DNA from 3 places in the Paenibacillus sp. VMFN-D1 genome. Region 3 is predicted to be linked to each of the others. Evidence: predicted binding sites of a transcription regulator. Region 3 holds the regulator's gene; each other region holds the start of a gene.
The links. Region 3 encodes LexA, which represses DNA repair genes until DNA is damaged. Its sites were predicted from a motif close to CGAACATATGTTCG; they were not measured.
Positions count from the first base shown of each region.

Region 1: the regulator LexA is predicted to act here: its motif matches at 3,067-3,080, upstream of C7820_RS02165 (YhjD family protein).
Region 2: the regulator LexA is predicted to act here: its motif matches at 2,050-2,063, upstream of C7820_RS12015 (YolD-like family protein).

Region 1 is NZ_QRDU01000001.1:460,349-470,075, reverse strand. Features, by position in the region: gene C7820_RS02180 (YitT family protein) at 1-271, opposite strand, end outside; gene hmpA (NO-inducible flavohemoprotein) at 924-2,126, shown strand; gene C7820_RS02170 (Crp/Fnr family transcriptional regulator) at 2,409-2,906, opposite strand; gene C7820_RS02165 (YhjD family protein) at 3,111-3,494, shown strand; gene C7820_RS02160 (hypothetical protein) at 3,629-4,543, opposite strand; gene C7820_RS02155 (nucleotide sugar dehydrogenase) at 4,560-5,921, opposite strand; gene C7820_RS02150 (response regulator) at 5,991-6,797, opposite strand; gene C7820_RS02145 (glycosyltransferase family 2 protein) at 6,847-8,214, opposite strand; gene C7820_RS02140 (HEAT repeat domain-containing protein) at 8,258-9,451, opposite strand; gene C7820_RS02135 (hypothetical protein) at 9,488-9,727, opposite strand, start outside.
Region 2 is NZ_QRDU01000001.1:2,624,482-2,634,208, reverse strand. Features, by position in the region: gene C7820_RS12025 (YhgE/Pip domain-containing protein) at 1-1,012, opposite strand, end outside; gene C7820_RS12020 (YfiT family bacillithiol transferase) at 1,095-1,622, opposite strand; gene C7820_RS12015 (YolD-like family protein) at 1,745-2,005, opposite strand; gene C7820_RS12010 (HD domain-containing protein) at 2,113-2,781, shown strand; gene C7820_RS12005 (polysaccharide deacetylase family protein) at 2,789-3,526, opposite strand; gene C7820_RS12000 (sensor histidine kinase) at 3,699-4,535, shown strand; gene C7820_RS11995 (response regulator) at 4,532-5,209, shown strand; gene C7820_RS11990 (spore germination protein) at 5,336-7,129, shown strand; gene C7820_RS11985 (Ger(x)C family spore germination protein) at 7,195-8,412, shown strand; gene C7820_RS11980 (hypothetical protein) at 8,423-8,677, shown strand; gene C7820_RS11975 (GerAB/ArcD/ProY family transporter) at 8,670-9,727, shown strand, end outside.
Region 3 is NZ_QRDU01000001.1:854,924-864,650, forward strand. Features, by position in the region: gene C7820_RS04090 (extracellular solute-binding protein) at 1-935, shown strand, start outside; gene C7820_RS04095 (carbohydrate ABC transporter permease) at 1,063-1,953, shown strand; gene C7820_RS04100 (carbohydrate ABC transporter permease) at 1,969-2,847, shown strand; gene C7820_RS04105 (sensor histidine kinase) at 2,915-4,744, shown strand; gene C7820_RS04110 (response regulator transcription factor) at 4,719-5,909, shown strand; gene lexA (transcriptional repressor LexA) at 6,005-6,631, opposite strand; gene C7820_RS04120 (LysM peptidoglycan-binding domain-containing protein) at 6,871-7,251, shown strand; gene C7820_RS04125 (DUF896 domain-containing protein) at 7,353-7,535, shown strand; gene C7820_RS04130 (hypothetical protein) at 7,788-8,303, shown strand; gene C7820_RS04135 (HAD family hydrolase) at 8,343-9,137, shown strand; gene C7820_RS04140 (FixH family protein) at 9,368-9,727, shown strand, end outside.

The DNA.
Region 1 (9,727 bases), 390 kb from region 3:
ACGAAACGGTCGCCACAAGCGTGTTCACAATAAATTTGCGTCCATTCAGCAGCAGCGCAACCAGGATCACCGGAATATCCAGGATCAGCACGGTCACTGCCGGGTCAAATCCGAATGCGTACTTGCCGAGCAGCGACAGGCCAACGAAGCCGCCCTCGGACAGATGATTCTGAAAATTAATGTGATAATACGTAAAAGCCAGCAAAAAAGTACCTAACATCATAATAGCGATTGGTCGAAGCGTTGAAATTACATGGTCTTTCTTCCTCATACAGGTTACCCCTCATCGTAGTTAGTTCGTCAGGGACGCGACTAACTTCCGCGGGAAGAAACCTGTAGGACCGAGTCCTTCGCATCTTAAGCTTCCTTCTTTCGCGAGAAGTTTGTCACAACCCAATATCCGGGCGCTTGTTCTCTACGATGGAAGCTAAGTGTAAGAGAGATCATAACGTTTCCAAATCGTCCTTTGGGGAATGTTCCTTCGGGGACACATGGTATCCTGATCCTTTCTTTTGTTTGATAACTTCTATACTTATTATACCACAGTTGCACTGCCTGCTAAACAGCTTGCTGAGGAGAATGCGTTAGAAACGTCTTTCGTCGTGCATTCCAAGAAGCCGGACCGCTTTTATATGATAGTTTTGGTTGCGATATAAGGAAACCAGTCTCCGAAACTTATAACTTTCTTATACCTAAAAAAGGGCTTCTATGCCGCAGGCGCTGTCATCCAGATTTCAGGAATGATACCGTGATACCGTGTCATATCCTATGCCCTTTTCCGTCGGATCATGTCTTCAGAACGTAAATTCAAGTTCACACAATGTCAATTTTTTATGTGACTGAAATCACAATAAAGGGTTATCGGCTTTTCTATACTTAACTTATGAAATCGTTAAATATTACGTTGAAAGAAGGAACCCTTTATGCTGAGCCAACAAACCATTGATACGATCAAATCGACCGTTCCGGTACTGGAGGTACACGGACAGTCCATTACATCCGTCTTTTATAACAATCTCTTCAAGGATCATCCAGAGCTTCTGAACATATTCAACCATGCCAACCAGCGCCAAGGACGGCAGTCGGCCGCCCTGGCGGGCGCCGTCTATGCTGCAGCCGCGCATATCGATCATCTGGAGGATATCATTCCAGCCGTCAAACAGATCGGGCAGAAGCACCGGGCGCTGCAAATCAAGCCGGAGCATTACCCGATCGTTGGGCAGTATTTGCTTGGGGCCATCAAGGAAGTTCTTGGCGATGCGGCCACGCCGGAAATTCTCGAAGCCTGGAAAGAGGGTTATGGCGTCATTGCAGACGCATTTATCAGCGTGGAAGCGGAAATGTACCGGGAAGCTGAAGCCGCACCAGGAGGCTGGTCCGGTTTCCGCCCATTTGTCGTGGAACGGAGAGTGAAGGAGAGCGAAGTGATCACTTCCTTCTATTTAAAACCGCAGGACGGTGAACCAATCGCCTCTTATTTGCCGGGACAATACATCACGGTGCGCGTGCAGCCTGAAGGCCAGCCGTATACGCAGATCCGCCACTACAGCTTGTCCGCTGCGCCGGGCGGTTCTTCCTACCGGATTTCGGTGCGTCGCGAAGATGCCGCGCCAGGTAAACCCGCAGGCGTCGTCTCCAACTATCTGCACGAGCACGCCCAAGAAGGCACCGTCCTTGAAATCAGTGCACCGGCAGGCACATTTACGCTGGATCAGACCCAAGACATTCCCGTCGTACTGATCAGCGGCGGGGTCGGCCTGACGCCAATGGTCAGCATGCTGGAGACGCTGCTGAAAGAACAGCCGGCCCGGAAAGTCACTTATGTTCACGCCGCGATTAACGGAAGCCATCACGCGATGAAGGAGCATATCGCCGAGCTTGAAGGCGCGCATCCGCAAATGTCCTCCTACCTTTGCTATGAGACACCGCTTGAGGGCGACAGCTGCCATAAAACCGGATATATCGACGCTGCATGGCTGCAGCAAATCGTCGATCCAAGCGCTGATTTTTACTTCTGCGGCCCGGTTCCGTTCATGCGCACCGTCTACAGCGCCCTTAAGGAGCTGGGAATCCCCGCAGAGCGGATCCATTACGAATTTTTCGGCCCGGCAGGCCAGCTCGACTAACGTATCGGCGGCGGGCCACGCTCGGTCAGCTTATCAGCTGGCGGAATAACCCGCCTATCGGACTCCGGTGTGAAGCCAATGCAACGCACGGATAGGTCAATGCAATGCTCTGAGTTAGCTAATGCGATGCGCTGATTTAGCCAATACGAATTCAAACCGGTCAAAACGATTTACTAAAATGCACAAAAGGGTTGCCCCCAGGTTCAGAGAACCTGAATGGGGCAGCCCCTTTGTTTGTTTACCGGACCGTTCGCGTATGGCGGATGGCTGGATGGCGTTATGTTAATGCCCCCGGAGCAGCCGGTTGATCGTTTCCCTGCGTACACCGATCAGCTGGCCGATCTCCTCCTGGGTCAGCAGCTCGGTAAAGTGGATACCGTGGGCATAGCTGTCCAGCCAATCGGTCAGCAGCGCCAGCCTCTCGGCCGGAGTCCCGACGGTTAGATGGTCGATCCGCTGCTGCATAAAACGTACCTTTTCCTGCAGCAAAAGGGCGATTTCAAGCGCCTTCTCCGGGTGCTCACGGAGCTCGCGGTACCACTCCTCTGCCGGAATTTTCTCGACTTCGCTGCGCATCAGGGCCGTTGCCGTACCGTGGATATCCTTCGGGGTGATCAACGAATGGTGAGGCACCGTTTCCCCCGGATAAAGCACGTTAAACAGAACGCTGTTCCCGTTTTTATGGAGCCTTGTAACCTTGAACAAGCCGCTCTTGATATGGTATAAAAACTCCCCGCTGTCCCCCTGTCTGAATAATATTTCTCCTTTGTTCAAAAACATGATTCTTCCTCCAACCTAAGTTCCGCGATTCCAAGTTTCTTTTGTTCAATGCCGCTTCTCTTTATTATACCAAATCCACCCGTCCGGACCGAAACGCTGCGTGCTTCCATAAATTCGTTATTGCCTTCCCGAATACTTTTGCCTTAACATGAGTATAATTAGAACGTATGTTCCTATACTGTTAGTAAGGAAGTGCCATGCCTCATGAAAGCATCCCTCTCCCCTCCGGCCCCCTCGGAAGAAGACGGCCGTCTGGTCAAAGCCTACCTGCTGCACGTGGTTTTGCTTGATGCGCTGGAGCAGGACGTTCGCCTGATCGGCACTGTCCCGCTGAAGATGGCACAGCTGTATATCCGCGCCCTGTCGTCCATCCAGGATCAGATTATGGCGAGCCTCACGTCGATCCGCCGCGAGATGAAGGCCCGAGGCATTCGGGTCTACGAGGAAACCCGGACCGCCAAGGGCATTGAGGCGTCGTACCTGTGCCGCGGATACCAGCGGCGGTTCGCCATGCTCTGGACGTACGTGCAGGCGGAATCGGGCCTCGTGCTCAGCCGTTATCTCGGCATCCGGCTGCCGGATGCCTGAAGCAAAGCCCCCGTCAAGCGGGGCCTTTTATATCGGTGTGCGATGTGCGTTCAACCTTGTGCGGTGCCGAGACTGCTCTCCATCCACGAAAAAAAGCGTGCGAATGGTTTCCCTCTTCGCACGCCTGATTCCATTTACTGATTGGACTTCTCGGGCTTCTCGTCCGAAGCCGCTGAAGCGATTTTGTCCTGCCAAATTTCATAATGGTGTACCGCCAGTCCGGCAAAGGAAGGATGGCTGTCGCCCAGACTGTTCACAGACTTCATCTCTTCCTCCATCACAGGCACGGCCTTGCCAAAAAACGTGATGTGCGAACCTTCTTCGGTGTCGCCCAGCTCCATGCCGATCCATACCGATTTACCGAGCTGGTCCGCTTCATCCAACTGCTCGCGGGCCACATCGTAAATCTTCCGTCCACTGTCCCGGTACGACATGACGGCGACGGCATCAAACTGGCTGATCATCCACCGGCTCAGGTTCCCGCTGCCGTTGGCATCCTTAACGTTGCCCAGCCAGAAGGGAACGGCCGCACTCATGTACAGGCCATTCTCCTTGCCTTGGGCAACCCATTTTTCCACATTGCTGCTCCATTCGCGCACTACGCCGTCCTGATCCCTCTCCCAGCGTCTTAACTGATAGGGCTCCACATCCAGCTGGATGCCGGCAAACTTCTCGCTTGGGGCTGCTTTTGCATTATAATCAAACACCCACTGCAGAAATTGATCCGCCTCCCTGCGCTGGCGTTCATAGGCCCAATCGGGCTGCCCGTCCAGCGCGTGCACGGCAATGCCTTCCTCATAGGCTGCCGCAATAAAGCGGCGGTAGTCCTCATCGCTAACCTTTTTCTGAACCTGAAGGAAGATCGTGCCTACGTTCTGCTCCCTGCAGAATGCTATAATTTTGCCGGGATCCTTGATCAGCTCGGTATCCCACAGCCAGGTCGCTTTTTGATCTTCCATTGATGACGATTTTAACAGGAGAGGCAGGAGCAGCAAGCCGCAGATGACTAGGATCACCGGGATTTTCGCTTTTTTGAGCAGCTCTCCCAAACCATCCCCTCCTTTATTATACGATTAACGCCACATCCGGCTCTTCCACGTGCTGCACCGAATGTCCGATTTTGTAAATATGAGGCAGGGTGTAGTTTTTAAATGCATTGCGCGTATCGATGATCGGCACGCCCATCGCCGCGATTTCGCCGTAGTCGAGTCCGCTGTGATTGGTGATCAGCACCATGCAGTCGTATTTTTTAAACTGCGCCGGATCGTAGGCTACGCTGTGCACGGTCTCGCCGTGTTTGTCGCGGAAGCTGACAGCGTACGGATCGTAGTACTCCACGTTCGCGCCGTTCTCTTTGAACAGCTCGTAGACTTCAAGCCCCGGAGATTCGCGCAGGTCGCTGATGTCCGGCTTGTAAGCCATGCCGAGGATAAGGATCGACGATTTCTTGATGGACTTCGCGTATTCGTTCAGAATCGTCGACGTCTTGCCGATAACGTAATACGGCATGTTGTCGTTGGTCGACTGTGCCAGCTCGATAAACTTGCTGTAGAAGCGGAAGCCCTTCGCCTTCCACGACAGGTACATCGGATCGAGCGGAATGCAGTGTCCGCCGATGCCAGGACCCGGATAGAACGGCATGAAGCCGAACGGCTTGGTCGCTGCTGCGTCGATGACTTCCCAAATGTCGATGCCCATGCGGTCGCACATCATGGCCATTTCGTTGATGAAGGCGATGTTTACGCTGCGGAACGTGTTTTCCAGCAGCTTGGACATTTCGGCCACTTTCGGCGAAGTGACAGGCACCACCGTCTGTACATACTGGGAGTAGAGGGCCGTCCCCAGCTCAAGGCAGGCCTCGGTCGTACCGCCGATAACTTTTGGCGTATTGAAGGTGTTAAAGCGCACATTGGAAGGGTCCACCCGCTCCGGAGAGAAGCAGAGGAAGAAGTCTTCGCCCACCTTGTAGCCGAGCGCTTCGATTTCCGTCTGGATCAGCTCTTCGGTCGTACCCGGGTAAGTCGTGCTTTCCAGGGTAATCAGCATGCCTTTTTTCATGTGCAGCTTGATTTGATCCACGACGCTCGTAATATAGGACGTATCCGGATCCTGGTTTTCGCTGAGCGGTGTCGGCACGCAAATGCTGAGCGCGTCGATGACCGCGATCATGCTGTAGTCCGTCGTCGGCTTGAAGCGTCCGCTAGCCACGACCGCGGCCAAGTCTTCGGAAGAGATGTCGGTGATATAGGATTCGCCCTGATAGATTTTATCGATTTTCGCAGGATCCACGTCGATGCCGATGACGGTAAAGCCCTGCTTGACCATTTCCACGGCCAGCGGAAGTCCAACGTATCCCAGTCCTACTACGCCCAATACGGCCTTTTTGGTTTTAATTCCTTCCAACAACTGCTCATATTCGTGATTCACAAGCACTCAACCTCCATTAGATGTAAGTTTTGGTCTGCTGCTAAGTAACGCTCAAGAAAAGCGGATGATTTAGTGAAAGCACCGGTGTATACGGGCATCCAGCTCTACCGGAGAGAAAGGCTTGGTCACATAGTCGTCTACTCCGTGTTTAAAGCACTGGCTGATGGTTTGCTCCACGCGCTGTTCGGTCAGCACGACGATTTTCGGCGTGTTGTCGACCGGCAGCTGCTGGATTTGGTGAATGAACGGCAGCCCGTCAATCCCGTAAAGGTTGAGCTCCGTCAGCACCAGATCCGGCTCCCATTTCTCGATCAGCTCCAGGGCGGACGTGCCGTCATGAGCGGCCAGCGTCTCGTAGCCCTGCATTTTCAGACGAATCTGGAGAAACTCGCGGACGGTGGCGTCATTGTCGACGATCAAAATTCTTCCAGCCTCTTCCGCAGCCTCCTCTTTCGTAAATATATGAATATCGGACGATGTGCTGAGCTTTGTGGACTCGGCCATCTGTTTGAGAACGCCAGGCGTAGGTTCGACCTGCCCCGGGAATACGGTCAGCGTAATCCGCGGATCGGCATCCTTCACCGTCTCCTGCAGCTGCTGCTTCAGAAGCAGCGCCTGGTAATGGGCCGCATCCAGCGTAAGTCCCGGCAGCAGAATCGCCAGCGTCCGGGTTTGCGCATCCTTCAGCACCTCATAGTCGAGCCCGGAACCATGCTGCAAAATCTCCCGAACCCGCTCTTCCAGCTGCGGGGGGTTCGCACTGCTGTACAGAAACATGATTCCGCAAGTGTCCGGCGACGTTTCCTTCAAACGCTCTCCCAGATGGTGGTACACATCGGTCGTCTGTTCTCTCTGTAAAGTTACGGTTTGCGGCATAATCCACTCCCACCTCTCTCAAATGTATAAATCTTTGAATCGGGGCCCATCAGGCTGTTTTGCTTTCTTCGCTCCAGCTTTGCCGGGTCATCGTTCCCCAGGAATTGTTGTTCTGGAGATACTGGATATGTCCTTGGACGCGCCACAGCACGCCGAGCTGATGGTATCCGAAAAACTTCAGCGCGGAGAACAGCAGCATTTTCCACAGATCGGACAATTTCTTGTATCGCCGGAAGGCGATTTCCTCCAGGATGATGGCACCGACGCTGAGCAGATAGCCGCTCAGGAAGTTCAGAAGAAAGAAAGTCAATAGAATGCGCCAGTGAGTCATGTCCAGCAGCGTATATCCTACCAGAGCCAACAGGCCCGTGATTCTAAAATAAGGGTTTAACGTTTCAAACAGGACGTTGTAAGGCATCGTGATCATACCCATGACCTTGTACTTCGGATTAAACAGCATTCCGCGGTTCTCGATCATGTTCTTCAGATTTCCCCGCCCCCAGCGCTTGCGCTGGTTGGAGATAATCTTGTACGTATCCGGTGCCTGCGTCCAGCAGACGGCTTCAGGGCAAAATGCTACCTTGTACGGGATTTTATGGCTGAGCATGTATCGGTGAAGCTTGATGATGATGTTCATGTCTTCTCCCGGATAACCGCCGCGGTATCCGCCGACAGCAATAACATAGTCCTTGCGGAACAGGCCGAACGCGCCCGAGACAATGATCAGGCCGTTCATATGGCTCCAGCCGATCCGTCCGCCCAGGAAGGCTTTCATATACTCGATGGACTGGAACATCGGCCAGATCTTACGCGGCAGCGACACTTTCTGCACCGCACCGTTCTCGATCAGACAGCCGTTGGCAATACGCACGTCGCCGCCGATCGCCACCATTTCCTCCGGATTCTCCATGTACATGCGGGCCATGCGGATCAGGGCGTCCTTCTCCAGCAGCGAGTCCGCGTCGATGGAAGAGATCAGCGGATAATGCGACAAGTTGATACCTGCATTCAGCGAATCGGCCTTGCCGCCGTTTTCCTTATCTATTACAAACAGGGAGGGATAATCGGGATTATGATAAACGCCTCGAATCTCCTGCGTGTCGATCGTCCCCCGGAACTCCGGATTCGGCATTTTCTTCAGCCGGAACTCCTTAATGAGCACATCCACCGTATTGTCGCTGGACCCGTCGTTAATCACGATGACCTCGTAGGTCGGATAGTTGAGCGTCAGCAGGCAGTTGACGTTCTCGCTGATGGTCAGTTCCTCATTGAAGGCTGGCACCAGCAGCGATACCGGCGGCACCAGCTCCGAGCCGGACAGCGTATTGTAATTGGAATATTTGGACCTCCGGTAGATGGTCCCGATGTTCCGGTACGATAAAGCCATAATGGTAAAATACAAAATGTTGACGATCATGACGTAATACACGGCGATCATGCCGTAATACATAAGTATGTCTCTAAGCAGAGTAATCCCCTCCTACAGCGGCTACCCCGCCAACCCGTTTGGCCGGCTGCTTCACGCCGAAATAACGGTCGTACAGAAGCCGTTTCTTGTTGTAAGCCACCATTTGTTCGATCGCGCTGTGCTCGCGCTCCTTTTCCATCACCAGCTCGATCCGGTGCAGGGCAGCCTCGCGCTGGATGCCGGCGCCGGTCAGCGCGGCCTGGCACAAGGCCTCAAAGCCGGCTTCTCCCAGCTCCGCCAAGCTCTCGGCGCTGTTATAACGCACCTTCCAGCTGGAATCGCGCAGCGCATCGGTCAGCAGCGGAATGCTGCCTGCGGCGTGCAGCTGGCCAAGCGCTCTGGCCGCTTCGGCCCGAACCTCCCAGCTTCGGTCGCTCATCAGCTGGGCGATCGTATCGTCCTTGAGCGCTGGATTTGTCGTGAGATACAGCTTGACCGCTTCGGCGCGAACGTCCTTCTCTTCCGCACCGACCAAACGTCCCAGAACCGGCATGACTTCCGGTACAGCCTGTCCCCACATGGCCACCAGTCCCACCTTGACCAGCGCGGAATCGGAGTCGTTCAGCAGCTTGAGCAAAATCGCGCTCGAATCGAGCCCCGTCTCCAGCATAATATCCGCCGCCAGGTTATGGATCGGCTTGCCGTGGGACAAGAGGGCGCGCAGCATCTGGAGCAGATCCTCGCTGTTATCCGCCGCTTTCGCAATGGAGCGGGCCAGAACGATCGACAGCGAGCTGTATTTGCGTTTTTGCAGGATGTTCTGCAGCATCGGCACCGCCTCCGGTGCGCGCATGCCTCCCAAACGGTAGGCCGCCTCCAGCCTCCGGCCGTACCGGATGCTGCGGAGTGCTTTCAGGTCCTCCTCCACAAAGCCGGCCTCCCGGCACAGCTCGATCAGCTTGGAACGGTAATCGCCTTTAAACTGCTCGATCCACTCGATGAATTTATCTTGAATCACTCTCTTCTCAAGCTTCTTCAGCTTGCCGGGCGGAAGCCTCAATTCGACATTATCCTGCAGATTGGCCTGAACGTACACAAAGTAGTCATGATGCTTCTTCGCATACGCTTCACGGTTCCGCTGTTCCCGGTTATGCGATATTTTCATCTGGAACAACAGCAGAATCCCTAGGGCAATCAAGCCGAGGCACACATAGATGAAAATATAGGCAACGGTTAAATGAAACATGTTAGCAGGTTCCTCCTTTTTAGAAAGTCAATTCTCCTACTCCTTTTTCTCTTTAGGGCCGGAAATTTTCGTAAAAGCATCCTTCATGATGTAATAGCTCTGCTTCAACTGTTCACTGTACTGCACCGTGTCCCACTGCTTCCAGGTATACAGCGGCAGGCTTTGCACGTTCAGCGTCTTCTGATCTCCTCCGGGCCAGGACACGCCGCTTCCGTCACGCTGGACGATCCACGGAATAAGCCGTATCCCGTCGGTTGTGGTCGTGCCGAAGTAACT
Region 2 (9,727 bases), 1.8 Mb from region 3:
TGACGAAATCCAGTCGGCCGCCTGCGGTCTGGTTCAGCCGGTCGAACCAGCTGATCAGCGCTTCCTGCACTTCCAGGCCGGTAGTTAACCTGGAGGATATCCGGTCCAGCGCATCAAGCGCAGTCTGCGGATCGACGTCGGGATCCTTCAGCAGCGCGGTCAGCTGCTCCGTAGCCATGGAAGTCTGCTGCAGAAGCAGCAGATCCTGCTTTACGTTCGGCGCGATATCCTTGGCAGCCGTGGAAGCCTTGCCCATAAAATCGTCCAGACCAGCAGCCAACTGCTGCCCGTTCTTGGCCAGGTCGGTCACGATGGGCAGCGCCCCTTGAGCTTTGGATACCAGCTCGTTGGTCGTATGGATGTCCTGCGCCGCCGTGTTTACGGCTTGGTTGATTTCCGGGAAATTTTTCTCCAGCTCAAACACCAGCGAGCGGACCTTCTCAATGGTCGGCAGCTGATTTTGCAGCTCGATGCCAAGCTCGTTGAAAATTTTAAAAATCGTGCCGTTGGCGGTTTTGACGAAATTTTTGCTGACTTCCTGGATGATGCCGCTGGCTCCGGAAGACGTAATCTTCGGGGATACCGCATTGATCTTTTCGTTCACATAATACAAAATTTCGGCGTGGGTCGGGTTGTCCGACAGCACCGTGGCAATCGAGGCCGAAAAATTGTCCGGGATGATGATGCTCGCATAGTAATCCCCGTGCCGAACGCCTCGCATGGCGTCCGCCTCGGAGACGAACCTCCAGCCCAGCTTATGATTGTCCTTCAGCGAGGCGACGACCTCCTTGCCGAGATTCAGCGACTGTCCCTTCATCGTCGTCCCTTTGTCGTTGTTCGCGACGGCAATCGCAATATCGCCGGTATTGCCGTAGGGATCCCAGGATGCCTTGATGTTGAACCAGGCGTACAGGGAAGGAAGCATAACAAGACCGGCGATGATGACGAGCGCGGCCCAGTTCGTGACAATGTTTTTCACATCTCTGCCGTAGATGGACAAGATTTTACTCATGAGAACACCTGCCTCAATCATACCATTTTGGTTAGTATTTCATTTGAGGAAGGGCGTCATACCGAAGAACCTGAATCCCGCCTTACCAGCCCATTCGTTCTTTGAGGGTTGTGATGTGCGCAAGATGGTGGTTGCCATGCCAGGCATAAGTGCATAGATGCTCGTTCAAATTGGTTTCTCCGCTCGCGGGATGGGTGTAAGTTCTGAGCCACTGGTCACCGCTCAAGCTTTCCAGAACAAGCACAAAACGGACATGCAGCGCCTCCAGCAGGTCCAGGGAAATCTCCGGATCAGGCAGCGCGGAATCCGCAAGTTCAGCCCATAATTGCTCCTCATAAGGTTTTATCACCGGATTATCCTCGGTTAAAGCAAGTTTAAGCCGAATCAGGCTGTTCATGTGGCTGTCTCCGACATGGTGCACGACTTGACGGACGGTCCAGCCGCCCGGCCGATAAGGCGTGTCCAGCTGCTCCTTGGATAATCCGCTGACAGCTTGACGCAGCTTCAAAGGCAGGTTGCGGATTTCGCCGATCAATGCTGTCCGCTCATCCTCGTTCAGATCTTTCTTCGTTTCACAAAGCCCGATAGGATATTTCAGATCATCGGTCATAGCTAATTCCTCCGTTTGCTCAGTAATATGTATAAGGGAAACCGTTGTATTCCAATATGATATAAGCCGGTTTCCCTTGTAACCTTTTCGCTAAGGACTCCTGTCGTTCCTTCAAGCCGGCTTTATGTATGCGCAGAAGTGATCTCGCTGAATTTGATCCACAGCCATTCGTCTTCAGCTCTGAACTTGATCTCTTCCAGATAGGTGTTGATCACGGTGACGAAGCCCCGGATTTCTTGTTCGGGTCCGGCACCGGCAAGGTGCAGGGTTACTTTCAGGTGACGGCGGAGGGATTCCTCCAACAAGCGGCTGGTCTGTGTCCAAGCAGCCTCTTTCATGGTAGAATTGAAACTCGCCGACGGTTCACAGGTTCGGTTGATCATCATTTCACCTCATTTATTAAAAGAGCTATGCATTGTATTATAGGCGAATATATGTTCGGATTCAACCGCGATTGTTCAGAAAAATAAAGCTGCTAGGAGGAAAGCATATGGTGACAAGCCAAATGATTATGGAAGCAAGGGAATACGTGAAGGATCGTTTAAAGTCTGAGCCGTCCGGCCACGACTGGTGGCATATTTACCGGGTGGCGGAGTGGGCGAAGAGGCTGGCGGATCAGGAAGGGGCCGACCCGGTCGTCTGCGAGCTGGCAGCCCTTTTTCATGACCTGGCCGACGAGAAAATCGTGTCTTCGAAAGAGGAGGGCATGGCAGCTATTTCCTCTTGGCTCACGGACCATGGAGCGGATGCCGCGCTCGTGGATCATGTACTGGAGATCATCGGGACAATGTCTTATGGCGGCGGAGGCAGCAGGCCCATGTCGACTTTGGAGGGGCGGGTCGTTCAGGACGCAGACCGTCTGGACGCCATCGGAGCGATCGGCATTGCCCGCACGTTTGCCTTTGGCGGATCACGGGGAAGACTCATGTATGACCCTGACGAGCCGCCTCGGACTAGCATGACCCAGGAGGAATACCGCAGCCGGCAGGGGACGACGGTGAACCATTTTTACGAGAAGCTGCTGAAGCTGAAAGATCTGATGAGTACGCCGGCGGCACAGCGGGAGGCTGCTGCCCGCCACGCATTTATGGAGCAGTTTCTTGCGCAATTCCAACGTGAATGGCCCGGGGAGGAAGCGCCAAAAAAGGGGCGCTTGTAAACGCCCCTCAAGGAATGTTGTACTCTACCAGCTCCGATACGGTAACGAAGCGATATCCGCGCTTTTGCAGTTCAGGCAGGATTTGTTTTAACGCGTCGACGGTTTGGGACTTGCCCTCCACGTGGTCGTGCATCAGGACGATGTCGCCGTTGCGCGCGTTGTTCAGCACCTTGTTCACGATCTTGGCGACGCCCGGCCGGTTCCAGTCCCAGGTGTCCTGATGCCAGGACCACATGACGACGAGATAACCCTCCTTCTTGCAAATTTGGATCATACGGTCGTTATAATATCCTCCGGGAGGGCGAAACAGGTAGGTTTTTTTACCGGTAACCTGGTATATGGCTTCCTGGGTTTCCCGCAGCTCCCGCACGATGACCTCCGGTGAGCTCCGGCGGTTAAAATACATATGGTCGAAGGTGTGGTTGGCAAGCTCATGGCCTTCGGCCACCTGCCGCTTGGCCAGCTCCGGGTGCTCCTGAACCTGTTTGCCGACGACAAAAAACGTTGCCTTTGCGTGATACTGCTTCAGCAGGTCGAGAATCTGCGGCGTATCCTCAGGATCCGGCCCGTCATCGAAGGTCAGTGCTATAATCTTTTCCCGGTTCGGAATCTCCCAGATGACGTCTCCCCTTTGTTCATAGTACTCTCTGCCTTGGTTTACGGGAGAAGCCCCCGCCGCCGGAGCAGCCGTCACCGAAATCGTCAAAAGCAGCATGGATAGCGTTGCATAAAGCCGTGTGCGCATAAGGTCCTCCCGGTTGTTCGTTGTCGATGCTTCCATCCAAACGTCCAAACAAAGACAAGTTCGCTTCGTAGTATGTGACACGAACCGTTCTAACATACGCCGGGCGGGCCGTGATACAATAGAGACAAGTCTGAATATGCCGGGAGTGCCCGGGGAAGGTGCGGATCAAGGCATGTCCTATAAACAAATCAAGTGGATGATATTGATTATTCCAACACTGGCTGTAGGGATATGGGAATATGCGAGGCATGCGTTTCTGATGCCCTATATATCGATGAAGGTGGGTAATTTTCTTACGCCGGTGTTTCTGTTCTTTATCAGCATGACCCTGCTTAGCATGCTGTTCCGGAGGCTGGAACAGGTGCAGGAGGAGCTGAACCGGGAGCGGGCGGAAAAAGCAGCCCTGGAAGAACGGGATCTGCTTGCAAGAGAACTGCACGACGGCATCGCGCAGTCTCTGTTTCTGCTGTCGGTCAAGATGGACCGGGCGGAGTCGCGCGGCCGGGGAGCCCGGGAATCGGCGGACTTCCAGGAGCTGCGCAAATCGGTTCATGAGGTGAACCGGTACGTGCGGCAGGCGATCGCCAATCTTCGCTATCCGGAATCGCCGGAGGAGGGCGAATATCAGGCTTCGATGCGTTCAAGGATTGAACTTACAGCCAAGGAGACGCTGATCCAGCCATGGATCGAATGGTCCATTCCGGATGCGGCTTTGAGCGCCAAGGAAAAAGTAGAGCTTCTGGCCTGCATCCGGGAAGCGCTGCTGAACATTCACAAGCATGCCCATGCCACCAAGGTGACGATCAAAGGCACGCTGGACGGCCGGGGCTGGACGGTTTTCGTCGATGACAACGGGCGGGGGATTCATACGGACCCTTTTCATTTGAAGGACCGATACGGCCTTCGGATCATGAAGGAGCGCGCCGAGGAGCTTGGCTGGAAAATGCTGATTCTGCCGATGCAGCGGGGCAGCCGGGTGGAGATCAGAAAGGAGGCCCATAACCATTGAATACGTTCAGAGTGCTGGTTGCCGATGACTCCGCTCATGCGCGCGAAGCGGTGACCGAAATCCTGTCGGCTGACCCGGCGTTTGAAGTGGTCGGCATGGCCCACAGCGGCGAGGAAGCCGTAAGTATGACCGAGTTATTGATGCCCGACCTGATCCTGATGGACATCCAAATGCAGGGCATTGGCGGGTTGGAGGCGACAAGGCAGATCAAGCTGCAGTATCCTTACGTCAAAATCGTTATGATTACGGTGTCGGATGATGTGACGCATTTGTTCGAGGCGTTAAAGCAGGGAGCGCAGGGCTATCTGCTCAAAAATTTATCCCCGTCGACATGGCTTGAGTATTTACGGGGGATCATGAGCGACGAAGCGCCGCTCAGCCGGGAACTTGCCACGCAAATTTTAAGGGAATTTCCGCTTGCCCCCAAGAGTCCGGAGCATCATGAGACGCTTACCGCGCGGGAGCGCGAAATTTTAAATTGGGTGGCTTCAGGGCTCACCAACAAGGAAATTGCCGCCGAGCTCAAGATTTCTGACCAGACGGTTAAAAACCATCTGAAAAACATACTGCAGAAGCTTCATTTGGAGAACCGGGTTCAGCTGACGCGTTATGCCTTGGAGAAAGGCTTAGTAAGCCGGCGGCAGGGATTGTTCCAGAAACTGAAAAAAGAGTAGTTGCCATTTTTAAGCAGCGCAGGGGTGTACCCTGCGTTTTTTTGTGCTTGCATGGAGACCGATTTGGATGAAATTACCCTGACTTGGAAAGTATAAGCATCATAAATGGACAAGGTGGAGACCCGGATGGTTGGCAAAAAGAAATCCCGCAATGCTTCAACACAACAGCAGCCTTCAAACCGGGCTGGGAAGAACGGCTCACCGTATCAGGAATCCGTGGGGACGGATCCGGCAGAGCTGCACCCGGACAGGCTGTCCTCTGATTTAAAAAGCAATCTGGATCGTTTGAAAAGGGACATGGGAGAAAGCGGTGATATAGTCATCCGTGAAATCCTTGCCCGGAACTTCGGCAGGAAAGTTGCTTTTGTATATGTTGACGGTCTGGTAGACCCGACATCGGTTTCGGAGTTTGCGATTGAAACCGTCTTGAATGAAATCAAGCAGTTCGCATCGGAAGCACAGCTTGTAGAAGCATGGGAATTGGAGCAGGATGCGGGGGAAGGACGAAAAGAAGGCGAAGCCCGATACGAGGCCGAAGACGAGCTCGGAGAAGATTCTCATGGAGGGTATAGAGGCATAACGTCAGAAGAAGACAGGAAATTTTTGCAGCAGTTCAAGGAAAAGGCGCTGGCCGCCGGTGAGATTTACCAGATCTCTGATTGGAGCAAGCTGTACCTGCATCTGCTGTCCGGAGATACGCTGCTTTTTATCGATCGGATTGGCAGTGCGGTTATCGCCAGCACCAAAGGCGGAGAACGGCGGAGCGTCACTGAGCCGGAGTCGCAGACAGTGATCCGAGGCCCGCGCGAAGGCTTTACGGAATCGCTTCGAACGAACACGGCGCTGCTCAGAAGGAAAATCAAAAGTCCCAATCTGTGGCTGGAAGAAATGCAGCTGGGGAGAGTGACGCAAACCGACGTAGGCATCATGTATATTCACGGCATCGTGGACGAAAAAAATGTGGACGAGGTCCGGAAACGTCTCTCGGTCATTGATATCGACGGCGTCCTGGAGTCGGGGTATATTGAGGAGCTTCTCGAAAATACGAATAAGACGATTTTTCCAACCATCTATCACAGCGAACGTCCTGACGTGATCGCCGCAAGCCTGCTGGAAGGCCGGATAGCGATCCTAGTTGACGGAACCCCGTTTGTTCTGCTGCTTCCTTCCACCTTTAATATGTTCTTTCAGGCGGCGGAAGACTATTACAACCGGTTTGATGTGGGGAGTTTAATTCGGTTTCTGCGATACTTCTCGTTTCTCATCGGCCTGCTGCTGCCTTCCTTTTATGTGGCCATCATCGGATTTCACCAAGAGATGATTCCGACTTCCTGGCTGCTGAAGCTTGCAGTGCAGCGGGAGGGGGTTCCTTTTCCCGCCTTTGTCGAGGCCTTTATCATGGAAACGGTTTTTGAAATTTTGCGGGAAGCCGGCGTGCGGATGCCCCGGTCCGTCGGGAACACCATTTCGATCGTGGGGGGCCTGGTACTGGGGCAGGCCGCAGTCGAAGCCGGGATAGTCTCCCCGGTCGTCGTTATCGTCGTATCGCTGACGGCCATTGCGAGTTTCGTGTCCCCGGCCTATAACATCGGGATTGCCGCACGGATGCTCCGTTTTGCCATGCTGATTGCGGCATCGATGTTTGGTATCTACGGGATTGCCTGTATGCTGCTGATCCTTGTTCTGCATCTTTGCAGCCTTAAGTCTCTGAATGTTCCTTATATGGCTCCGTATGCGCCGATGATCTATCCGGATATGAAAGATTCAATGCTGCGCATGCCTCAGGATTATATGAAGAAGAGACCTAAGCTGATCAGCAGGAATAACCCGGTCCGGTTCCGGGAAGGCGCGATGGGCAATCAGCAAGCGGACCGGGATGAGAATGAGCCGCATCAAACACAGGATCCGAGCGAAGTGTAACCGGATATGATGTGAAACGTCAAAAACTGTATTCGAGATTGGCCATGAAGGGAGAGAGCGCTGATATGTTTCAACGGATCTGCTATATCACTATATGTCTGGTGCTCTTGCTGTCCCTGTCAGGCTGCTGGGATATTAAGTTTCTGGACCAGCTCTCCATCGTTTTGGGCATTGGACTGGACGAAGATCCCGACAATCCGGATAACATTCTCCTGACTCTGCAGGTGGTGGTGCCCAGTCAGGCTTCAGAGAGCAGTCCGGGCGGAGGCGGTGGAACCAGCGGCATCCCGGTGACGAAATATATCGGAAGGGGAAAAACTATGCTGGACGCATTGCAGAATATGGACAACGTCGCGCCGCGCCGCTTTTATTTCGCCCACAACCAAATGATGATTATCGGTGAAGACTTGGCGAAAAAAGGGGTTTTTGATTTATTCGATTTGATTGACCGGGACCCGGAAATCCGGATCGATTTTTCTATGCTTGTCGCGAAACACGGGACAGCGGCCCAAGTATTGGAAACTTTGACGAACATGGAGAAATTGCCGGTGAAGCAAATGTACAAAACGCTAGAAAGCTACAATAAGCGGGCTAGCGCAGCCTATCCCGTCAGTATGAAGGATTTTATTCTCACATTGGACAATCCCATGGCAATGGCCGTCACCGGCAGCGTTGAGTTTGTCGGTGATCCTGAAAAGGCGGGAACGAAGGAAAATGTAGAGAAGATTTCACCTGACGGCTATTTGCGAATCGGAAATATGGCTGTGTTCAAAAACGGAAAGCTGGTGGGTTATTTAAACCAAAGCGAATCCAAGGGGCTTGCCATCATCAAAAATAAAGTGCAGCGGCTTGTCGTGCCGATTCCCGTTGAGGACGGAAAGGTACATGTCGCGATCCTTCACAGCAAGGCCTCGGTGAAAGCCCGGTTCAGCCGGGGCAAGCCTGAAGTCGTCATCCATATCAAGCAGAAGGCGAATGTGTTTGATGTGAACAGTCACAAAGTCAAGGTGGATAAAAAGGAAACGATCAGCTGGCTGGAAAAAGAAGCCGAACAGCAGGTTATCAAGATGGTGGACGGCACCATTTCGACCCTTCAGCATGAACTGGACAGTGATGCTCTGGGATATGGGAACCTGGTATATAAGGCCAGCCCGTCATACTGGAAAGCCAATAAGAAAAAATGGGACACGCTGTTCCCCGAAATCCGGACGGTCGTAAGTGCCGATGTGGAGATCTATTCGATGGGAGTCCGCAATCAATCCTATCTGCAAAATATGAAGTGAGGTGTTTCTTGTGGGTCCCGATTATATCATTACCGCAGCAACCTTTGCAGCTGTGATCTTGAATTTTATTGCGCTCAGGCGGAAGGCGTCAAAAAAGGAACTATGGATTTCAACGACGATCATGCTGTTCGGTGGGTTTTTGTATATCATGCTGATCATGGACATCCCGCTGCCGTCTTTTGTGATCGTGATGGGCCATGTTTTCGGACCTATCGCCAAGCCGGTCATGCAATGGGTGTCGGAGGGCAAGGTGATCCATGGATAAGGGCAAAATTTCGGCTCTGCAGTTTGCTTTGCTGATGTATTTGTATATTATCGGCACGGCCGCGCTCGTTCAGCCGCATACACTTGTGTCCATTGCTGGACAAGACGCCTGGTTCAGCGTCATCATTGTTGGAATCATTCAGCTCGGTCTCATTACGCTCTATATGAAACTCGGTTTTCGATATCCAAAACAGACGATTATCGAGTACGGCCGCATACTGACGGGTAAATGGTTCGGTTCGGCCATAGCAGTAGTATATATGTTTTATTTTTTGATTTTGACCGCCTATGTGGCACGGAATATCGGCAATTTTATCGGCTCGGTCGTACTCCCTCAAACGCCGCTGGTTGTTAATATGGTGGTTATCTTAATCCCGGTGCTTTACGGCTGCTATTTAGGGATTGAAGTTATTGGAAGGACGGGGGAAATTTTGTATCCGTGGGCGATGGGCGTTTTTGTCATTACAGCGCTGCTCTTGATCCCTAAAATGCATCCGGGCGAGCTGTTTCCGATGTTTCCCGAAGGGGTAATGCCGGCGATTAAGGCGGGTTATCCACTGCTAGGTTTCCCTTCGCTGGAAATTTCCATCTGCCTCCTGTTGATCCCGTTTGTACAAAACCAGCAAAAAATAAAAAAATATTTTTATGTCACCAGCGTGGGGACCCTGATCTCCGGCGCACTGCTCAGCGTAATCACGATCATGGTGCTTGGCGTGGACATGACGGCCCGATCCCCTTATGCTGTCTATGACGTGGCACGCGAGATCCGGATTGAGCGAGTGTTGGAACGGGCAGAGGTCATTGTAGGCATTATCTGGCTGATTACATCGTTCATGAAGCTTCTGATTTGCTTCTATGGTACCGTGATTACAACCGTGCAGTGCTTTGACGTAATTAATTACAAGAGCTTGGTGATTCCCTTTTTCTTTTTGCTGCTGCCGTTGTCCCTTTGGGTTCTTCGGAATACGGCGGAGCTGGAATGGTCCGGAATCGTTTACCCGATGATGGCGGTGTTCCCGGGATTCGTTATACCGGCAGCGCTGCTGATCGT
Region 3 (9,727 bases):
TGGCCGAGAACGGTCTGAAGGACACGTTCCAGGACGGGCTGCTGGACTGGTACAGCTTTGACGGCAGTACTTATGCGGTACCCGACGGCAACAACATCGGCGTGGTGTACTACAATAAAGAACTGTTTGAAAAAGGCGGCGTGAAGGTTCCAAGCACGTTTGAGGAAATGGTCGACGTCGTCAAAACGCTCAAATCCAAAGGCATTCAGCCGATGGCAATCGGCGAGAAAGACACCTGGACCGGTTCGTTCCTGTTCATGAACATGCTGCTTCGCACGAACAACGGCCCTGGATTCCTGAAGGATGTCCTCGACAAGAAAAAGACGTTTGAAGATCCGGCCTTCGTTGAGGCGGTTGACGCATTCCAAAACCTCGTTCAAGCCGGAGCTTTCCAGGAAGGCGCAACCTCCTTCGATTACAACGCCGGCGAGAACCTGTTCAAAACCGGTAAAGCAGCCATGTACTACATGGGAACCTGGGCCACCGGCGGCATTGAATCGTCTTCCGTAAACGGCAAAGTCGGCGTCTTCAAATTCCCGACGATCGGCGGCAAAGGCAACCCGGACGAATTCATGCTGGCACCGGGCAGCGCGTTCGCGATTGCAGCAGACAGCAAGCATCTTGCAGAAACGAAGGAATTCCTCAATTACTTCATGCTGAACTTCCCGAAAGAAGCCTTTGAAGCTAAAGGCGCTGTCGGAATCGGCCAGAAAGTGGACGGCGACTTCAAGGCTGCAGGATATTCCGACATGGCGATGGACGTGCTGAACATGTTCAAGGAAGTCAAAGGCGGAGACCTGGCGTTTGATAACACAATGAATCCGGGCACGGCCCAGGTTCACCTCTCCAGCATTCAAAACCTGTTCGCTCAGAAGAAAAATTCGGCGGACGTGGCGAAAGAGCATCAAGCCGGGTTCGAAGATAACAATCAATAAACAACGGATACAGCTAGTTATAGAGAGAACAGGGATTAAACATGAAGGGGACGCATTTCGGATGCCGTTCCCTTCAATTCCCATGAGGAATATTGCAGCCAAGAAGGAGAAGGAGGAGAGGTAAGTCGTGAACGTGCTGAAGGTCTCCCGCTGGACGATTGCCGCGTTTGTGCTTCCTTGCTTAATCATCTATATCGGTATTGTGTTTGTTCCCATCCTCGTATCCATGTACAGCGGTATGCTGGACTGGAACGGGATCGGAGAATCGACGTTTGTGGGTCTGGCCAATTTCAAAAAGCTGCTGTTCCACGACTCGGTATTTTGGCCGTCGGTGCGGAGAACGCTGATGTTTGCGGTGTTCTCCATGGCCGAGATTCCGATCGCACTGCTTGTAGCCATACTGCTGAAGCGTTACGTGCGAAAACCGAATTTTTTGGTTTCCAGCTACTTTTTACCGGTCATCTTGTCCGTCGTCGTCGTCGGCCAGCTGTGGAAAACGATCTATAATCCGGCTTCGATGGGCGGTATGCTGAATCAAATCCTGGATGCAGTCGGACTGCATTCATGGGGCAAAGCCTGGCTCACCGATCCTTCGGTCGCCATGTACTCGCTGTATTTCGTCGCCCTGTGGCAGTACCTGGGTTACCACACCCTCATTCAATTTACAGGCATTTCGAATGTCCCTGACGATGTTTACGAAGCGGCCCGTATCGACGGTGCCGAAGGCTTTAAAGCGGATTGGCACATTACGTTTCCGCTGATTGTCCCGATTTTCAAAATTTCCATCGTGCTGGCCTTCATCGGCTCGCTGCAGGCTTTCGACATGATCATGGTCATGACGGGCGGCGGACCGGCGCATGCCACGGACGTCATTTCCACACACATGTACAATATGTCGTTCACGTCCATGAAATACGGTTACGGCAGCTCGATCGCCGCATTCCTGGTGGTGCTCTGTCTGGCCGCCACGTTCTGCATCAACTTCATTTTCAACAAGCTGGAGAAACGATACTCGTAAAGGAGGAAACCGCCGATGAACACAAGCACTGCCGTCGCTTTGAACAAGCAGGTGGCCGCAACCAGACGCAAACGGTTTTCCGTTACGAAGGCCATCGTGTTTCTGGTGCTGGGCATTCTGTTTGTAACCCAGGTGTATCCACTGTTGTGGCTGCTCCTGTATTCCTTGAAATCCAATGAAGAAATTTTGTCGGGCAGCTTCTTTGCCCTTCCGCATTCGCCGCAGTGGGCCAATTACAGCGCTGCGCTGGAGGGCAACTATTTCCGCTATTTATTGAACAGCATCTTTGTCACATCCGTGACGATGATTGCGGTCATTATTCTCAGCTCCCTGTGCGCCTATGCGATCAGCCGTTTCCGGTGGCGCTTTGGCGGGGCGGTCATGGTCGTATTCTTGATCGGAATGATGATCCCGATGCAGGCGACGCTGCTGCCGCTCATGATCATTTTCAAAAACATGCATATTCTGAATACGCATCTGTCGATCATTTTGCCGTACGTAGCATTTTCCATGCCGATCGCCATCTTTATTCTGAGCGGGTTTATGAAAACCATTCCGCACGAAATCGAAGAATCCGCGGTGGTGGACGGTGCGGGGATCGGACGCATATTCTCGAGCATCATCCTGCCGATCTCGGTTCCGCCGGTGATGACGGTGTGCATCCTGACATTCATCAACATCTGGAACGAATATATTTTGGCAGCGACGTTTATCTCATCGGAAAAGCTGAAAACACTGCCGTTCGGCGTCAACAGCTTCGTCAGCCAATACTCGGTCAACTATGGGGCCATCGGCGCATTTCTCGTGCTGGGCGCGCTTCCGGTCATCATTATCTACTTCCTGCTGGCGGACAAGATCACCCAAGGTATGGTAGCTGGTGCAGTAAAAGGTTAGTAGGGCAAAGACGGCTTCTGTGATAGAATGACAAATGGATGACCGGATACGAAAGGGGAATGTATCTGTGGGGCGACATTTTCGTTCGATTCACAGCCGTCTTTTTCTGCTGTTTCTATGCTGCATGACCGGCATATTGATATTGATCAGCGTCGTGTATTATTACCGCACGATTTCCATTATTCATACTAAGGTGAATGATATCGCCGAGAAGAACATTTCGCAGACCGCCGGACTGTTCAACTCGCTGCTTCAAGGCTACAACAGTCTCTCCAAGTCGCTCAACAGCAACTACGAGCTGACCCGGCTGCTTCAGGAGACCCATGTGAAAGAGACCGTCGCCATCGAAAACGAACGAACGATTACGAATATTATCGGAGCAGCTTACTATTCAAGGAACGATATTACGGGTATCCATATTCTGACCGACAGGGGCAAAGTGTACAGCTATGAGCGCCAGTTCGCCGGGGTCATCGACAACAATTACGCCCAGACGTCATGGTACAACGAGCTGAACGCCTCGTCAGGCAATATGGTCTGGCTCGGGATGATGCCGGGATCGCCGATCAACACGCTGCAGCAGAAAGAGAACGTCTTTGTGTTCGGACGGAAGCTGTACGATCTGAACACACACAAGCAGCTTGGCATCATGGTCATCGAAGCGAATCCTTCGTCCATCATGGAGGCGATGTCCAATGTGACGATCAGCCCGGGCAGCCGCGTGTACCTGATCGACCAGAACAACAACATCATCGCTTCGACCGGTAAAAAAGGGACGGAGGCGCCAAACTTTGCCAGCATTCCGAAGCCGGGTGCCGAGGACGGTATTCTTGTGGATGACAGCTCAAGCCAGCTGGTGGTTGCTGCCAATACGCCCATGGCGGGCTGGACGATCTACGGTTTTACCCCGAAGCACGACATTCAGGCGGAAGTGAACCAGACGACCCAATATCTCGTTATCGTCCTGATCGTGCTGATTATCGTCTCGACGGTTCTGGCCACGCTGGTATCGCGCAACATTGCTTCCCCGCTGAAGCTGCTGATCCGGGAAATGAAAAAGGTGGAGATGGGCAATTTCAGCGGTTCGGTTAATGTCGACTCGTTTGATGAAATCAACAGCCTGGTGTCTTCCTTTAACCGGATGGTGCACCGGATGGATGAGCTGATCGAGACGATCAAGGTCACGACCGTTAGCGAGAAAAACGCGCAGCTGCAGGCGCTGCAGTCCCAGGTGAATCCGCATTTTTTGTACAACACGCTGGACATGATCTACTGGATGCTGGATGAAAAGGGGAATGAACGCCTCAGCAGGGTCATTCTGTCGCTGTCGCAAATGTTCCGTTACAGCAGCAACTGGGAGGAGGCCTCCCGGACGACGCTGCGTCAGGAATTGGAGCAGATCCGGCATTATTTGACGATTATCGAGAACCGTCTTGAGGACAGGCTCGTACCGAAGATCGATGTGGATCCGCAGTGGATGGACGTCACGCTGCCGAAAATGACGATTCAGCCGATTATTGAAAACGCTGTAAAATACGGACTGGAGCCGCTGGATCGGCAGGGCGTGCTGCTCGTTACGGCGGAGCAGGTCATGGACGACCTGCATGTCGTCGTTCGGGATAACGGGAAGGGAATGGACGAAGACACGCTGATGCGGGTCAGAAGCTTGCTGGAGGGCGGGAACCGCACGTCGCCCAAAGCGGAGGACAGAGACGGCCCCGTGCTTCGCCGTGGCATCGGTTTGAGCAATGTGCATGAGCGGATCCGAATGATGTTCGGCAGTCCGTACGGTTTATACTTGGACAGTCAAGAAGGGGAAGGAACGACGGTAACCATCCGTTTACCAATCCGGCACCAAGGAGGAATGGAAGATGAACATTTTAGTCGTGGACGATGAGCATGTGATCCGTGACGGAATTAAGCGCACCATCCACCGGTCCTATCCGCAGCATTATGTTCACCTGGCGGCGAATCCGGAGGAAGCGGTTCAGCAGCTGCGCAGACACCGGATTGACCTGGTGCTGACCGATATCCTCATGCCGGGAATGACGGGCCTTGAATTGATGCAGCTGTGCCAAGGCAGTTATCCGCATATCAAATGGGTCATTATTTCGGCTTATTCCGAGTTTTCCTACGCCCAGGAAGCTGTCAAGCTTGGAGCTAAGGACTATATGCTCAAGCCGATCGGGAAAGAGCTGCTGCTCTCCATGATATCCGGACTTGCTCAGGAGATGGATCGGGAGAACGAAATCGTGCGCGAGGCGGAGCTGCTGAAGTCTAACCTGAAGTATTTACGCGAGGCTGTATTTCAGCGCTGGGCGAGCGGACTCGATACCGGGCGCCTTGACGTCGCGTCTATAATTGAGAGCTACCCCGCATTCCAACTGGTGATGGTTAAGATGGAGAGCGACGCGCCGGTGCATCTGGAGCATTTTATTATTGAAAATGTGCTTGGTGAGCTGATTGAAGCGCACGGCTGCGGATTTGTGACAAGCATGGACGAAACGAGCCTGATCGGCCTCGTCTCGCTGGAGGAAGAGGGAGGGATGAAACGCCTGACGGATGAGCTGCGCGCTAACTTGAAACGATGCGTCAAGGTGCCTTTCCAAATTCAGTCGACGGGACTCATCACAGATATTCACCGGGTGCCGGAGGAAGTGCGGCGGATGCGCCAGGAATCAGCATCACTGGAGTACGAATACAACAACCCGGGCGGTAACCGCGCGATCGAGGTCGCGGTGCAGTACATCAAAGCGCACTATCATACGGATCTGTCCCTGGAAAAGGTAGCTTCGGTCGTGTTTCTGAATCCGGTCTACTTCAGCCAGCTGTTTAAGCAGAAGACGGGAAACGGCTTCAAGGAATACGTCACCAATCTGCGGATCGAACAAGCCTGCAAGCTGCTGCTGCAAACGCATTTGAAGCTGGCCGATATTTCGGACAAAGTCGGATATGTGGACGTCAAGCATTTTACCCAGGTATTTCGCAAAAAAACGGGAAAAACGCCGACGGAGTACCGTCTGGAGCAAACGGCGGATTCCCGTGAGGCGTGTCCCACCTGAATCAACCTGCCTTGATCCCAACGCCGAAAAGAGCCCTTGACCTTCCTGAGTAAGGAAGAGCAAGGGCTCTATTGCTGCTTGTCCAGCACCATCTGCTAGTGAATATCGCGGAACAGCCCGACGACTTTGCCCAGAATGGTGACATGGTTCAGACGCAAAGGTTCGTAAGCCGGGTTCTCCGGTTGAAGCCGGATATGGTCCTTCTCCTTGTAAAACGTCTTCACGGTTGCCTCATCCTCATCCGTCATGGCAACGACGATGTCCCCGTTATCGGCTGTCTGCTGTTGTCTCACGATGACGTAGTCACCGTTATGAATGCCCGCCTCGATCATACTGTCCCCAACGACGGAAAGCATAAATACTTTCTCATCTCCGACATAGTGCTGCGGCAGAGGGAAGTAATCTTCAATGTTCTCCGTTGCCGTGATCGGCACCCCCGCTGTGACCTTGCCTACTACGGGAACTCTGGCGATCGTATGCGTGAACAGATTGCTGCTCTCGGATTCTTCTTGTCCCAACAGTTCAATGGCACGAGGCTTCGTAGGGTCTCTGCGGATCAAGCCTTTCTTCTCCAGTCGGTCCAAATGGCCGTGTACGGTCGAGCTGGAAGCCAACCCTACCGCCTCACCGATCTCTCGGACGGATGGAGGATAACCCTTGGCGCGGACTTCATTTCTGATAAATTCCAATATCGCTTGCTGCCGGCTAGATATCTTTGACATTCCCCATCAACCCCATTTAGTAACGTTTGGTAAAATTATAACATAGAACTGCCGTTCGTACAAACATAAGTTCTAAATGATTTTGCTTTGATGGAGCGGGATTTTTGCGGTTTCTGAATGAAGGAAACCAGCCTCTAAAAACATAGGAACAATTGTTCGAAAAAAGTATTGAACAAAACAAATGTTCGTGTTATATTGTTCTCATAAAACAAGAACAAACGTTTGGAGGCGTAATATTTATGCTGAAACACACTACATACCAAAGTATTTATAATAACCCATCCGTTAACCCATCCATCAATGAAGCTATAGCAACTCCTTGGTTGAAGAAAGTCCAGTCCTTCGTGCCAGGCCCTGCCTTGATCAAACTGATCCTGGCGGCCCTGATTATTTTGGTCGGATGCACAGGTGTCGTTCGCGTATTCGCGGGAACCTCGGATGATGTTCGGTTAGAGAAAAATGTCATCGTTCAGCAAGGCGATACGTTGTGGGGAATCGCTTCTGCCCATAAGCCGGAAGACATGGATATCCGCGCATACATTATGGCGGTGAAGAAGTATAACGATTTAACCAGCAGCGAAATTCAAGCCGGAGAAGTATTGGCACTCCCACAATATTAATAGAAGATAAATGATCAAGAGCTTGGAAAGGTGTGAACCTTGACAAGCTCTTTTTATCATGGCAAAGTTAGGTATGACTTGAATATTGGAGGAGTAATTGTATGGATATCGACAGCGTTGTAGAGAGAATTAATGAGCTTGCACGCAAGCAAAAGGAATCCGGTTTAACCGAAGAGGAGATCGAAGAACGGGCCAAGCTTCGTGAGAGATACCTTCAGAATGTCCGCAGAAATTTCAGACAGCAGCTGGACTCGATTGAATGGGTGGATGAAGAGAAGAAATAACACCAGCGGCTGGATTAGACTCATACATTTGATCATGGTATAGAATGGTTCAAGGTTTTGTACGGCTCATTACCGATAACAGAATGCTTCTATAGTAAGCGCACCAGGTTTCCTTCATTTGTTCTATTATATAGAATATGAAACTACAGGAATAAATGCTGTAAGCAGTATGGGGCCGTTATATATTACGAAGTAAATAGCAAAACTTTCGTTAAAACTATATAGCCGAAAACTTTTTTAGGAGGTTCGTGAATGGCCCGTTCATGGGAAAGACAGGTAAGAAAAAATACAGCGCAGCTGGATAAGCAGAGAAAGAAGCAAGGGAAGCCTTCCATATACAGCGCGGGGGGGCCATCAGCTGACATTTATAAAGGAAGAAACTATGTGCTTCCGATTACGATGGTCGCTCTGGCTGCGGTCTACTTTCTGCTCGGGATGATCGGACAGGAGGGTACGGCGGGAAACAGCAGCATGACCTGGATCATTATGGCCATGTACGTGTTCCTGGGCTTGATGATCTTTTTGCGCAGGCCTTTCCTGCGTGTGGAGAAAAACGCCGTATCGACGATCAAGTTCAACCGGGATCGGCGCCTGACCGCAGACAATATCGCCAAGATCAAGCTGGCCAAAGGCTCTGTCGTGATTGAGCCGAAGGGTAAAGGCGGCAATTGGGTGTTCACGCGCCTGATCAACCGCTACGATACCGATGCCATAGGGGAACGTCTGGAGCGTTTTGCGCAGACCCACAATATCCCTTTGGAAAAATAAACAATTATAAGAGATAGCTGATGGAGAGGATGGAAGAGGATGCCGGTACAAGCTGTTTTTTTCGATTTGGACGATACGCTGTTGTGGGATGAGCGCAGCGTGAAGGAATCCTTTGAAGCGGTATGCGAGACGGCCGCCAAGGCGAAGGGCATTGATGCCAAAGAGCTGGAGGAAGCGGTCCGCAATGAGGCAAGGGCGTTATATCAATCCTATGACACGTTTGCCTTTACCCAAATGATTGGAATTAACCCATTTGAAGGGCTCTGGGCCAACTTCAGCGCAGGCGAACAACCTGAATTTCGCAGACTTGAGGAGCTCGCTCCAGGCTACCGCAAGGAATCATGGCGGCGCGGACTGCTGAAGCTTCGGGTTGACGATGAACAGCTGGCCGGAGAATTGGCCGAGCAATTTGCCGCCGAGCGTCGTTCCCGCCCCCATGTATATGAAGAGACCTTCCAGGTGCTGGACGAATTGAAAGGAAACAAGAAGCTGCTTCTTCTGACGAACGGCTGTCCTGCACTCCAGCAGGAGAAGATCGCCGGCGTTCCCGAACTTGCCCCATATTTTGACGAGATCGTCATTTCCGGCACATACGGCAAAGGCAAACCGGATCCGACCATCTTCGAACATGCGCTTTCTTTACTTGGATTAACACCGGAACAGACGCTCATGGTCGGCGACAAGCAGACAACCGACATCAAAGGCGGAAACAGCGCCGGACTGACCACGGTATGGATCAACCGCACCGGAAAAGTGAAAGATCCGTCCATTGAGCCTGATTACGAAATTAAGCATCTGTCCGAGCTGCATCGCATCATTGCCGAACGGTCTTAAGTTGGTTTTATACGTTAGCCTGCCCAGAGGGGAATCCCTTCGTCCGGCAGGCTTTTATTATACCTTGTGCATATGAATGCCCCGTTTGCTGAGCAGCCTCGACCGCTCTCCGGTCAATTTGTTCCATTTTGTTAACAGTTGGATTGTTTGGGTGAGGCGATAATTATGTATAATGATGAAGAATATGGACAAACAGCATACATAGATAGACGTATAGGGAGTGACTTCGCTTGAGAAAGTACGGTTTTGTTGCTCTGCTGCTGCTGGCGGTATGGAGCATAGCAGGCTGCGGCAGCGGCGGCGGTGGTCATGCGGGCATGGACATGAGCGAGAGCATGATGGATCCGGTGCAAGTGGATCTAAGCTGGACGCCGGAGCAGGCCAAGGTAGGTAACCAAGTTACCATTGAAGTGAACGTAACGCAAAAGGATAAACCAGTCGATAAGGCCGATGAGGTTATGATTGAAATCTCGAAGGAAGTCGACAGCAGCAGCCATGAAAAGGTGGCCGCTCAGAACGCCGGCGGAGGGAAGTATACGCTCGATAAAACCTTCGATCAGGCGGGCACCTACAGCATCACGTCACATGTT